Linked DNA regions of Syntrophobotulus glycolicus DSM 8271. The protein of the gene in region 1 interacts with the protein of each later gene in a pairwise test. Links are inferred from orthologs where the notes say so. Each region holds a gene or a part of one and is shown on either strand. Other genes may lie near its edges.

Region 1 (8,433 bases):
ATTCCTGTTTCCATTACGGACCGACAGGGGAAAAGACCGGCACAAATCCTGAAAAACCAGCCCTGCCTCTGGGGAGGACTTTGGAATTTCTTGCCGAATTAATTCAAAAGAGGCGTCACGAGCTTCCCGAGGGATCTTATACGACCTATCTTTTCACCAAGGGAATAGATAAAATCCTGAAGAAGGTCGGCGAAGAGTGTGCGGAAGTGATTATTGCGGCCAAAAACAATTCCGGGGATGAGTTGAGGTACGAAACCGCGGATTTGCTTTACCATTTGCTGGTCTTGCTTGCGGAACGGGGAGTGACGCTGGACGAGATATCTGCGGAACTGGAAAAGAGAAAGAAGTAAGGATAATCATTCTTCAGAGTATTGATGAGGCGCTGTTGGACATTATCTGGCAGTGCTTTTCTCTGGATTTTTACATAAACCGGCATGGGAGCTCTGGGATTTTGAGGAGAAGAAATGATAGGGGAAAGAGATTAATGAACGAAAAAGCATCCAAAACAATCACTTTGCCGCGCCTGAACAGGCTCAAGCCTTCTTTAGAAAGCACAGCCCTGAAGATTATGGAGGAATCCGGGGAATTGGCCCAGGCGATCGGTAAATTCAGGGGGTTAAGCGGAGAAAAGCTGACGGTAGAGGAAGCCGAAGCTATGCAGCTCGTCGCCATGGAACTGATGGATGTGGCCCAGACAGCGGTGACCATGATGTTTGTGCTGGAGGAACAGTACAGGATTGATCTGGAGGCCATTATTGAGGCCCACCTGACAAAGCTTCGGAATAAAGGCTATTGTGACTAAAAGAAAGGGGATTGGGACAGCATGTATTCTCTGGAGGATTTAAACCCTGTTCAGCGTGAAGCGGCAGAGTATTTGGACGGCCCCCTTCTTATTCTTGCGGGTGCCGGATCGGGTAAAACAAAGGCCCTGACTTACAGGATAGCCCATCTTATTGCTAAGGGAGTAAACTCCTGGAATATTCTGGCGATTACGTTTACGAATAAGGCTGCCAGGGAAATGCGGGAACGAGTGCTGGCCCTGGTTGGCAGCGAAGGGGAGGGACTCTGGATATCAACCTTCCATTCGGCCTGTGTCAAGATTTTGCGCCGGGAGATCGCTCATCTGGAGGGGTATTCCCGCAGTTTTGTCATTTATGATGCTTCGGACCAGCTTTCCCTGCTGCGCAGTTGTTATAAAGAACTGAATATGGATGAGAAGAAATTTAACATCAGGGCTGTGCAGGGGACAATCAGTGATGCGAAAAACAAGCTTTTGGATGTGAATGCTTTTGAAGCGGCGGCAACGGATTTTTTCAGCTCGGCTGCCGCTAAAGTTTACCGGCTTTATCAGAGAAAACTGAAAGACAACAATGGTCTGGACTTTGACGATATTATCATGCTGACCGTGCGGATTTTCCGGGAGCAGCCGGATGTGCTCGGCTATTATCAGGAAAAATTCAGATATATTCTGGTTGATGAGTACCAGGACACCAATCATGCGCAATATTTGCTGATTAATCTTTTGGCCAAGCGCCGGCGCAATCTTTGTGTGGTCGGGGATGACGACCAGTCTGTTTATGGGTGGCGGGGTGCCGATGTCCAGAATATCCTGGATTTTGAACGGGACTATCCTGAAGCGAAGGTGCTGAAGCTGGAGCAGAATTACCGCTCGACCGGGAAGATTCTGGAGGCGGCCAATGCCGTGGTGGATCACAATCGAAACAGAAAGAAGAAAGCTCTTTGGACGGAAAATCCGGTCGGGGAAGAGCTGGTCCTTTACCGGGCGGAAAATGAGCATGATGAGGCCCGGTTTGTTTGTCGCAGTATCAATCATTTAAAGGATACGGAAGGCCGCTCCAACAGCGATTTTACTGTGCTCTACCGGACAAATGCCCAGTCCAGGGTGCTGGAGGAGCACCTGATGAAGGAAGGTATCCCTTACCGGATTTTTTCAGGGACCAAATTTTATGAGCGCCTGGAAATTAAAGATATTCTTGCTTATCTGAGGCTGGTCTATAACCCTGCGGATACAGTAAGCTTTGCCCGGGTGGTCAATGTTCCCCGCAGGGGCATCGGGGCAGGTTCTCTGGAGAAAATCCTGGAATATGCCCAGGAACAGGGGATGCCGGTTCTGAACGCCTTAAGTGAGGCACAGTATATCCCCGGTCTGCAGACCAAGGGAGTGAAAGCCTTAGACGCTTTTTATCACTTGCTGGAGGATATTCGCCGCAAAGCGGGGGAAGGACTGACGGTCACGGAGCTGACCGAAAGCCTCCTGAGCGAGACGGGGTATTTGGCCGAGCTGCGGGCGGAAGACTCACCTGAAGCTAACGCCAGGCTGGAAAACCTCAATGAATTCCTGTCTGTGACCGAGGAATTTGATGCCAATCTGGAAGACGATACAGAAGAGGATAACGAAAATAACACCGGGGTCCAGGACCCCATGCCAAGGCTGGCCGGTTTTCTGGAGCAGGTTTCCCTTGTTGCGGAAATCGATCACTATGATGAAAATGAAGATGCGGTCAAGCTCATGACGATGCATAGTGCCAAAGGTCTGGAATTTCCCGTTGTGTTCACGGTCGGTCTGGAAGAAAATATTTTTCCCAGCAGCCGCAGCCTCCTGGAGGAATATTTGCTGGAGGAAGAAAGAAGACTATGCTATGTAGCGATTACCAGAGCCAGGGAAAAGCTCTTTTTAACGTATACCATTGAAAGAATGATCTATGGCCGGATTCAAAACAGTCTGCCTTCCCGTTTCTTAAAGGAGATCCCGGAACAGCTGATTTTTAACCAGTCCCCTGCCGCTGCCGGCCGGGAGAAGGAGGCTTCTGCGGCGGAAGGCAAGGTCAGGAGGGATTGGCGCAAGCAGGGCGCGATTATGGCCCAGGCCGATCCGGGCCGGTTTTTTGTCGGCGACCGGGTTGAACACCCCAGGTTTGGCCAGGGTATCGTGATGACGGTCAAGGGAGAGGGTCAGGAAGCGGAATTGACGGTCGTCTTTAACAGTGAGGTCAAGAAGCTGATTGCCGGATATGCCAGGCTGGTCAAAATCAAATCGTAAGGAGAGAACCTTCTTGAGTACCCCGAACAATAACACCGGACAGGGTCCGGAAAGACTGAACCAGCTGAAAACGCAGATTGAAGAGGCGGACTACCGTTATTATGTCCTGGATGATCCGCAGATCACGGACAAGGAATATGATCTGCTGATGCGGGAGCTGGTGGAGATTGAAGGCGCTCATCCTGAGTGGGTCAGTCCGGATTCTCCTTCCCAAAGAGTGGGGGGGGGCCCTTCCGCTCAATTTGCCAAGGTGCGTCATAGGGAGCCGCTTCTCAGTTTGGATAATGCGTTTGGCCGGGAAGAGCTGGCTGAGTTTGACCGCAGGGTGCGCGGTGTCGTGCCTGATGCGGAGTATGTGGTGGAATTGAAGATCGATGGGCTAACGGTTGCCCTGACTTATGAAGAGGGGATTTTGACCCGGGCGGCGACCAGAGGGGACGGGGAAACAGGAGAAGAGATTACCGCCAATGTCAGGACGATCAAGTCCGTTCCCTTGAGCCTGCGGTCCAGGCCGGCAGCCGGCAGGCTGGATATTCGGGGTGAGGGCTATCTGCCCAAAGAATCCTTTGTCCGGCTGAACAGGGAGCGGGAAGAAGAAGGCCAGCCTTTGTTTGCCAATCCCCGCAATGCGGGAGCCGGTTCTTTAAGACAGCTTGATTCCAGGATCACGGCCGGGAGAAAGCTGGGGTACTTTGCCTATCAGCTGATCCAGGCCGAGCAGATCGGCCTGAAAACCCAGGCGGAGGTTCTCCAAACTCTGAAGGAGTGGGGCTTTCAGGTAAATGACAGCTACAAAATCTTCTCTAAGATGGAGAAGGTCATGGAATATTGCCAGGAGATGACGGAAGAACGGCATCAGCTGCCCTATGAGATCGACGGGCTGGTGATCAAGGTGAACCGCTTTGACCAGCAGAGGGAACTGGGGTTTACCGCTAAAAGCCCGCGCTGGGCCATCGCGTATAAGTTTCCGGCAGAACAGGTGGAGACGGTAGTGAAAAGCATAGACATTAATGTCGGCCGGACAGGGGTGCTGACCCCGACCGCGATCATGCAGGAGGTATTTGTCGCGGGGTCAACCGTAGCCAGGGCAACTCTGCACAATCTGGACAATATCCGGGAAAAAGATATCCGGATCGGCGACCATGTCCTCCTGCACAAGGCCGGGGATGTGATTCCGGAAATCATCAAGTCCATTCCGGAGAAGAGAACAGGCCGGGAAATGATCTTCGCGATGCCCGAGTCCTGTCCGGCTTGTGACAGTCCGGTGGTCAGGCTGGAGGGGGAGGCTGCTTACCGCTGTCAGAATATCTCCTGTCCGGCCAGACAGAGAGAGGCGCTGTTCCATTTTGTCTCCCGGGATGCCATGAATATCGAGGGTCTGGGTCCGGCGATCATCGTCCAGCTTCTGGACAAGGGGCTGATTGATGATGCCGCCGGCTTGTACGATCTGAGGCATGAGCAGCTGGAAAACCTGGAGCGGATGGGCAAAAAATCCGCCGATAATCTGATTAAGGCAATCGAAGCCAGTAAGACCCGCGGTCTGGCCCCCCTGATCTTTGCCCTGGGCATCAGAAACGTGGGGATCAAAGCAGGCCGGGTATTGGCCCAGAAATACGGTTCCATGGAAAAGCTGCAGGAGGCCGGAGAGGATGAGCTCTGCGAGGTGCCTGATATTGGCGGCATTATGGCGGCAAGCATCACTTCTTTTTTTCGGGACCGGGCCAACCGGGATTTTATCAGAAGACTGCAGAAGGCCGGAGTTCGGATGACGGACAGCAGACAGGCTTCCTCGCGGCTCTTTGCCGGTCAAAGCATCGTAGTAACCGGAACTTTGCGCAGTTGGGACCGCCGGGAGATAGAGGAGCTCATTGAAACCAACGGGGGCAAGGCCTCCGCGAGTGTCAGCAAGAAGACCTCCTTTGTGCTCTGCGGGGAAAATCCCGGTTCCAAAGCGGATAAAGCGCAGGCACTGGGCGTACCGGTCTATTCGGAAGAGGAGTTCCTGGAGATGCTGGAGGAGAATCCTTGAGGGAAAGATACGAAAGAAAATTGCCTTGATCAAAAGCAAGGATTTTTATAAGAAACAGGATTAAGGGTGATGTGCATGATTTTAACCGGGGATATCGGGGGCACCAAAACAAAATTCGCCTTGTTTTCATGGGAGGATCAGCAATTTAAGCTGATTCACCAGGAAAGGGTTGAGAGCAAATCAATTTCTTCTCTGGAGGACGCGGTGGCAGGTTATCTCGCAGGGAATCATCCCGGACAGTCCGCGGGGATTGAAGCGGCCTGGTTCAGTCTGGCCGGGCCGATAGCAGGAAACAGCTGCCGGCTGACCAATCTTGACCTGACCGTTGATCTGCGTTCTTTGCAAAAGCGGCTGGACTTTATTCCGAGGGTCGGCTGGAGCAATGATCTTGTCGCGATGGGCTACGGGATTGCTGTTTTGCCGGAGGATGCCCTGCTCAGGCTGAACGGCCCGGGAAAACAGGAAGACGACAGAGGTGAGATCCTGAACAGAGCTGTTCTGGCGCCGGGGACAGGGCTGGGGGAAGCTCTGATGATCGGTGATCAGGTTTATCCGACGGAAGGGGCCCATACGGACTTTGCTCCCCATAATGAGGAAGACCTGGAGTTATGGCGGTATTTGCACAGACGCTACGGCCATGTCAGTTATGAGCGGATTCTCTCGGGGGCAGGCCTGAGCAATCTCTATCAGTTTTTGCGGGCGCAAAAAAAGAGCCCTGAGCAGCTTCCGGATCAGTTGCCTCCGGAGGAGATCAGTGCCAAGGGGCTGGCTCGAAGTTGTCCTGTCTGTACAAAGGCCCTGGATATGTTTGTCCGCCTTCTTGGGGCGGAGGCCGGCAATCTGGCTTTGAAATCTCTGGCTCTGGGCGGGGTCTACCTTGGCGGGGGCATACCGCCGAAGATCAGGGAAAAGCTGACGGATGGCACTTTGCTGGCTGCTTTTCTGGATAAAGGCAGGTTCAGCCGATTGCTCAAAGATATCCCTGTTGATGTGATCCTGGAGGAAAACACGCCGCTTTTGGGGGCGGCTTATTTGGCCCTGCAGGCTCAGAGATAAAGCAGAAGATCGGAAAAACGGGATAAGTGATAGGTGGCCTGCCGGTTTCCGGCGGCGTCTCCGATGGCGGCACTGTCCATTTTGGCGGCTGAGGCCGCTTCCAGGCCGGACAGGGCGTCTTCGATCACCAGACAGCGGCTGGGATCAATCCCCAGACAGGCGCTCGCTTTTAAATAAACTTCAGGATCAGGTTTGGAACGGGCAATGTCATTGCCGTCGGTGACGGCGTCAAAGTAGTTTTCCAGGCCGAGTTTCTGCAGAATCAGCTTGGCGTTTTTACTGGAAGAACCGATGGCCAGCTTAAGGCCTTTGGACCGGATCTGATCCAGGGTGGTTCTGACCTCGGGGCTGAGATCTGCCGGGGACATTTTTTGCAGGAATGCGCGGTAACAAAGGTTTTTTTCCTCGGCGTATTTTTTTTTGTCTTTTTCGGAGAAGCGGCCGCTGTGGGAGGACAGGAGGATCTCCAGGCTTTCCATCCGGCCGATGCCCCGGAGACGGTTATTCGCTTTTTCATCAAAATCAATCCCGATTTTGTCGGCGATTTTTTTCCAGGCTAAATAATGGTAAGCATCTGTGCTGCAGATGACCCCGTCCAAATCAAAAATAATGGCTTGATAGTTAATTTGTTTCCCCTCTCTTTCCTTTGCTGATCAAGGGCAGTGCCGGTCTGGCGATCTCAAGGGTATTTTCCAGCAGGTACTCTTGCCCGTATACGGTGATTTTTTTGGCAGTCCCGTTTTCCAGTTTGAACGTGCACCGGTCTGCCGTCACACGAACCAGCAGCCTGCTGTCCTCAAAATGGATTTTAAAGCTGTAAGCGCTCCATTGGCGGGGCAGAACAGGGGCAAGGGAGATGCCCTGCTCTTTGAGGCGAAAACCGCCGAAGCCGTAGACAATGCTCATATAATTGCCGCCCATATTGGCAATATGGAGTCCGTCCGCGGTGTTGTGATGTTTGTCCTGCAGGTCTAAACAGGCAGAGTGCTGAAAGTATTCAAAGGCTTTGTCCACCATGCCCAGCCGGGCGGCGACAATACTGAAGATGCAATAAGAAAGGGAGGAATCATGGGTGGTGATTTTTTCATAGTAGTGGAAGGAATTGAGGATGGTTTCTTCATCCTGGGCGTCTTCCAGGATGAAATGGGCCATCAGGGTATCGGCCTGTTTGCAGACCTGGTGACGATACAGGTAAAGGGGATGATAATGCAGGAGCAAGGGAAAGCGGTCTCTGGGGAGCGTCTCGATCTCTAATCTGCTTTTTTGTAAAAAAGAGTCGTCCTGGGGATTGATTTTCAATTCTTCATCATAGGGCAGATACATCTGATCGGCGGCTTTTTGGAACTCCAGGAGCTCTTCTTCTCTTAAATCGATTTTTTCCCGGAGGAGGGTGAAAGAAGGGAAGGTTTTCAGCAAATGATAGATTTTCACGGCCCAGGACAGGTGGTAGCGGGCGATCACATTGGTGTAATAGTTGTTGTTGACCAGACAGGTATATTCATCCGGGCCGGTGACGTTATTAATATGGAATTTTCCCTGATAAAAGTTACCGGTCTCTATCCATAAGCGGGCGGTTTCGAAAATGATCTCGGCTCCTTTTTCCTGAATGAAGGCCAGGTCTTTGGTGGCGAGGTAGTAGGCAATGATGGAGTAGGCGATATCGCCGTTGATATGGTACTGGGCGGTTCCGGCCGGAAAGTAGCCGGAGCATTCTCTGCCCATAATGGTGCGCCAGGGATAGAGGGCCCCCCTGTCATGGCCCAGGATGCGGGCATTTTCTCTGGCCATATCCAGGGTCGCGTAACGGTACTCGATCAGGTTTTTGGACAGGGCGGGATTGGTAATGGTAAAAAAGGGCTGGGCATACATCTCGGAATCCCAGAAAAAGTGACCCTCGTAGCCGTCTCCGCTCAAGCCTTTGGGGGCAATATTGCTGAACCGGTCCTTGCCGACGGACTGGATCAGTTGATACAAGCTGTACTGGATGGCCTGGTTGAACTGGTCATTGCCCTCAATCTCGATCCGGCAGTAATTCCAGAACTCGGAGAGGTATTCTTCCTGTTTACGGTAGAGCTCCGGCAGGGAAACGGCCAGGGCTTTTTTCAGTTCCAGGCCGCTTTGTTTTTTGCAGGAGGGGTAGCGGATGGAATCACAAAAAACACAATACTTGATGAACCTGATTGTTTCGCCCCGGAGGGCGTGAGTTTTATATTTGCTTATGGCATGATTATGGTCATTAATGCTGAATTCCTGCCGGCTTTTTTGCAATAAGACGTTTTTTACGCAG
Region 2 (5,273 bases), 1.8 Mb from region 1 along the record:
GAAAACAGAAGAGGCATTTGCGTTCCTTGGGCAATCAGATCACTCCAATTTTGTTGGTCGGCAAGGAAGAAATCACAGACAATCTGCGCAGGCAGGTTACTGATGCTCTGGAAGCGCGGGAATTGATCAAAGGAAGAGTACTCCAGAACTGTGCGCAGATTCCCGAAAATATTGCAGGGCAGCTGGCTGAAGATGCCGGAGCAGAGCTTGTACAGGTCATTGGCAGGAATTTTCTCCTTTATAAAAGGTCAAAAGACAAACCGAAAATTGAGCTTTCTTAACTGTATTAGCCAAAGGGGAAAGAGATGGAAACAGAAATTATTGAAGCAATAGCAGGCGGAAAACATTTGGGCATTATGGGCGGAACTTTTGACCCGATCCACTATGGGCATCTGGTTGCCGCTGAAACGGCGAGAACGGTGTTCGGGCTTGACAATGTTTTGTTTATTCCAACGGGGATACCCCCGCATAAAAATCATTGTCCGGTGACAGACCCTAACCTGCGTTATGAAATGGTCAGACTCTCCATCAGGGATAACTCCTATTTTAAGGTTTCCCGTTTGGAGATAGAAAGGGATGGCCCTACGTATACAATAGATACTCTGCGTACGCTCAAGGGATTGTTTCCGCAGCAGGAGCTCTACTTCATCACCGGATCCGATGTTTTGGAAGACATTCTTGCCTGGCGTGAGCCAAATGAAATCATCAGACTGGCAAGAATCATCGGAGCTTCAAGGCCTGGATACGACGCGGGGGATTCTCTAAAAAGGATTTATGATCTTTATCCTGAAGTAAAAGGGAGGATTACGGAGCTGGAGATTCCTGCTCTGGCAATATCTTCCACGGATATTCGAATCAAGGTAAAAAATCAAAGGTCCATACGCTATCTCCTGCCTGAAGAAGTACGGTTATATATAAAAAATAACCATTTATATGAAAAAAAATAAAAAATGTATTTGACTAATTGCTACAAGGTATACTATATTAATAGATGTTCATAATATTATCAAAATATTTATAGAGGTGAATTTGATGAGCAAAACCCTGTATGTTGGCAATCTTCCGTGGGCAACATCTTCAGAAGAACTGACTGAATACTTTGCCGAGTTCGGCAATGTAATCGGCAGCAGAATTATTACCGACAGAGAAACCGGCCGTTCGAGAGGCTTTGGTTTTGTAGAGGTTGCGGATGAAGATGCAGAACGTCTGGCTGAGGAACTCAATGGCAAAGACTTTAATGGTCGTTCTTTGACAGTTAACGAAGCAAGACCTCGCCAGACTGTCTAATCATTGAGTTTGGAGTTGAGGAGTTTCTTAAAGATAAATTATGATATTTGATGATACCGGATTTATAGGCTTGGTTACATAAATATGGGTTTATCTTAAGAGGACTGGGACTCTAAAAGAATTTCGGTACAGTGATACTGCTGTACCGCTTTTCTTTTTTTGTATCTGTTGTAATGTTGGCAGAAACAGCAGGAAGAGGGAATCATATCATGGATCATCCTGATGATTATCGAAAGCTGGTCCAGGGAAAATTATCCGCGGAAAGATACCAGCATGTCTTGGGGGTAGAACAGGTTGCGGTTGAACTGGCGGGAAAGTACAGCATCAACTCAGAATCGGCAAGCATAGCCGCTCTTACGCATGATTTGGAAAAAGAACGCCCCTGGTCTGAGCAAAAGGCTCTTGCCCAGGCCCTCGGCCTGATCTCCTGCCCTGAGGATCTGGTTAACCCTCAGGTTTTGCATGGAAGACTGGCGGCCTATGTGCTGGAACATGATTATGCAATGACAGATATAGATATTTTGAATGCCGTAGCCAATCATACTCTGGGAAGGCCGGGAATGTCCGCATTGGAAATGCTGATTTACAGTGCTGATCTGATTGAGCCGGGCAGGTCCTTTACAGGAGTAGACAACCTGCGTGAGAAGTTGTATGATGACCTTATAGAGGGCACTTATGCCTGTGTAGGCCACATGCTGGCCTATCTGGAACAACAGGGAAGACCGGTACATCCTCTGACCAGGCTCGCTTTTCTTGATTTGGAAAAAAGAACAGGAAAGTCAAGAGGCGGTTTTTCTGATCATTTATCAGTTTCAAGGGAGGTTTGAATTTGGAATTATCTCAGAAGAAGCTGAAGATAGTTACCGACTATATTTTGGATAAAAAGGGCCATGATATTGTCGTCCTTGATCTCAGGGGTATTTCCGCCGTTACAGATTATTTCATTATCGTTACCGGGAATACACCTATCCAAACGAAAGCCATTACGGAGCACCTTCAGGAAAAATTTAAGGAAGAACAAATTCCGGTGCTGAGGGTGGAAGGATTATCTGACGGGCGCTGGGTGCTGATGGACTGCGGAGATCTGGTGATCCATATCATGATTCCGGAGGCCAGGGAATTTTACAGTTTGGAACGTTTGTGGGGAGATGCTCAGGAAATAAATCTCGGTGTCTGAAAAGACCTGGATTTACACAAAGCTTGGCGTGAGCCAAGCTTTCTAGATGATACAGGAGGTTAGACAGATGCAGGAACGTTACCTGTTTGATAAAATTGAGCCTAAATGGCAGAAAAAATGGGTGGAAGAAAGAGTTGATCAAACCTCTGAGGATGACCGACAGAAGTTTTATGCCCTGGCCATGTTCCCTTATCCCTCAGGAAACCTACATATGGGACATGTCAGGAATTATTCCATTGTCGATGTGATCGCCAGATTTAAAAGGATGCAGGGATATCATGTTCTTCATCCTATTGGCTGGGATGCCTTTGGACTGCCCGCGGAGAATGCGGCAATCAAAAATCAGACCCCGCCTGCGGAATGGACCTGGAAAAATATAGCCAATATGAGGAGCCAGCTGCAGGAGATGGGAATTTCCTATGACTGGGACAGGGAAATCGCAACCTGTCATCCGGAGTATTACCGTTGGACCCAGTGGATCTTCCTGGAGCTTTATCAGCATGGACTGGCCTACAAGAAAAAATCGGCTGTCAATTGGTGTCCTTCCTGTAATACCGTTCTCGCCAACGAGCAGGTTGTGGATGGCGCTTGTGAACGCTGTGAGACGGAAGTAACGAAAAAGGACCTGGAACAGTGGTTTTTTAAGATTACGGATTATTCCGAAGAACTGCTTAATGATTTGGAAAAACTGACAGGCTGGCCGGAAAAGGTAAAGACCATGCAGCGCAACTGGATTGGCCGCTCTGAAGGCGCGCAGGCCAAGTTCAAGCTTGAAGGGCGCAAAGAAATGATCACGGTGTTTACAACCAGACTGGATACAATTTTTGGAGTCAGCTGTCTTGTTCTTGCTCCTGAACATCCCCTGGTTGCGGAGTTGACCAAAGGGACTCCTTACGAAAAGGATGTACAGGCGTTCATTGAAAAAATGAAGGGCCTGAATGAAATTGCCAGGACTTCAACAGAAACAGAGAAAGAAGGACTGTTTATCGGGAGCCGTTGTATCAATCCGCTTAGTGGGGAACTGGTCCCGATATGGATTGCCAACTATGTCTTATTGGACTACGGAACAGGTGCGGTGATGGGAGTCCCTGCTCATGACCAGAGAGACTTTGAGTTTGCCGCAAAATACAATCTGCCTGTCACCAGAGTAATCAGACCAGAAGATATGCCGGAAGAACAAATCCATTTGCCGATGGCCGCCGCCTATACGGAAAATGGAATGATGGTCAATTCCCCCGATTTTAACGGGATGGATAATGAGACAGCCCGGGAAAGAATGGCCGGCAAACTGGAAAAATTCAAACTGGGAGAGAAAAAAATCAATTACCGCTTGCGTGACTGGCTGATTTCCCGCCAGCGCTATTGGGGGGCGCCTATTCCGATGGTTTATTGTGATCAATGCGGTATCGTGCCTGTGCCGGTTGAGCAATTGCCGGTCCGGCTGCCGGATGATGTGGTGTTTAAACCGGGAGATAACCCGCTCACTACCTCCTCAAGCTTTCTGGAAACCGTATGTCCCCAGTGTGGAGGCAAAGCCCGCCGGGAGACGGATACCATGGACACCTTTATGTGTTCCTCCTGGTATTTTCTGCGGTACTGTGATCCGCGTAATGCCAAGGAGGCCTTTGCCGCTGAAGCTGTTGACAAATGGATGAATGTAGACCAGTATGTGGGCGGGGTGGAACATGCGATTCTGCATTTGCTGTACTCCCGGTTCTTCACCAAAGTATTCAGAGATTTTGGCTATCTGCATGTTGACGAGCCCTTTGAAAACCTGCTGACACAGGGCATGGTTTGTATGGATGGCTCCAAGATGTCCAAATCAAAGGGCAATGTGGTCAGTCCGGAAGAAATTATCGGCAGGTTTGGGGCTGATACGGCCAGACTGTTTATCCTTTTCGCAGCTCCTCCGGAAAGAGATCTGGAATGGAGCGAGCAAGGTGTTGAAGGTTGTTACAGGTTCCTGAACCGGGTCTGGAGACTGGCTTACCAGTACCATGAAGCAGTCAGGGTCCGGGAAGATGTCCAGACGGATTCCAATGAGACCGGAGAACAGGGAATAAAGGATATCCGCCGTCAGATCCATTTGGCGATCAAAAAAGTGACTGCCGATGTGGGAACACGTTTTAATTTCAACACGGCGATCAGCTCTGTTATGGAGCTGGTCAATGCTTTGTATCTCTATAAGGAACAGCCCGGGGCCGATCCGGCTTCATTCAAGGAAGGAATAGAGACGGTCCTGCTTCTGCTGTCTCCGTTTGCCCCTCATATTACGGAAGAAATATGGCATGAGTTCGGACATGAAGAGAGTATTCACAGGCGGGCCTGGCCGCAGTGCGATGAGGATGCCCTGATCGAGGACGAGGTTACTGTTGTTTTACAGATCAATGGCAAGGTCAGGGACCGGCTTCAGGTACCTGCCGCAATCCCGGCAGAGGACCTGGAAAGGCTTGTCAGGTCTTCTGGGAAAGTGATACAACTGGTTGAAGGGAAAACAATCGTCAAAATTATCACTGTCCCCGGAAAACTGGTCAACGTTGTTGTGAAGTAAGCTTTTTTCTCCGTCAAAAAGAAAAGGAATGGCCGCAGTATCGCTTTGGTACCGCGGCCATTCCTTTTTGGGCAATTGATTATTTCACAGGAATAGGCCCTACCAGCCATTCTTCGTCTACCTCAGCCTCATAGCCCGACTGGATGGCCGTTGTCCCGGGTTTGATTTCCAGAACAACTCCATTGCTGCTGATGGTTGCCTTTGTTATTTTTCCCTCACCGGATACTGTTGCCGGGGACATGACGTTCAGAGCTTTAA

What was found. Proteins that work in one complex are often made in the same cells at the same time.
Region 2: the proteins of ligA (region 1) and leuS interact in binary tests that used the Escherichia coli proteins (3 or more experiments, as listed by UniProt). The link is inferred for Syntrophobotulus glycolicus DSM 8271 from one-to-one orthologs.

Annotation. Positions count from the first base shown.
Region 1 is NC_015172.1:701,396-709,828, forward strand. Bases 2,598-5,582 are described here. They hold ligA (NAD-dependent DNA ligase LigA), read left to right. Parts: upstream 2,598-3,074; coding sequence 3,075-5,090; downstream 5,091-5,582. Other genes in these bases: pcrA (DNA helicase PcrA), read left to right, coding at 2,598-3,061; glk (glucokinase), read left to right, coding at 5,160-5,582. Also shown: bifunctional phosphoribosyl-AMP cyclohydrolase/phosphoribosyl-ATP diphosphatase HisIE, read left to right, coding at 1-350; SGLY_RS03675 (MazG-like family protein), read left to right, coding at 485-802; more of pcrA, read left to right, coding at 824-2,597; more of glk, read left to right, coding at 5,583-6,146; pgmB (beta-phosphoglucomutase), read right to left, coding at 6,137-6,772; SGLY_RS03700 (glycoside hydrolase family 65 protein), read right to left, coding at 6,768-8,433. UniProt on the Escherichia coli protein: DNA ligase that catalyzes the formation of phosphodiester linkages between 5'-phosphoryl and 3'-hydroxyl groups in double-stranded DNA using NAD as a coenzyme and as the energy source for the reaction.
Region 2 is NC_015172.1:2,493,997-2,499,269, reverse strand. The notes cover bases 2,145-5,273. They hold leuS (leucine--tRNA ligase), read left to right. Parts: upstream 2,145-2,531; coding sequence 2,532-5,015; downstream 5,016-5,273. Other genes in these bases: SGLY_RS17165 (cell wall-binding repeat-containing protein), read right to left, coding at 5,095-5,273; rsfS (ribosome silencing factor), read left to right, coding at 2,145-2,464. In the rest of the region: ribosome assembly RNA-binding protein YhbY, read left to right, coding at 1-281; nadD (nicotinate-nucleotide adenylyltransferase), read left to right, coding at 306-947; SGLY_RS12330 (RNA recognition motif domain-containing protein), read left to right, coding at 1,033-1,287; bis(5'-nucleosyl)-tetraphosphatase (symmetrical) YqeK, read left to right, coding at 1,497-2,114; more of rsfS, read left to right, coding at 2,117-2,144.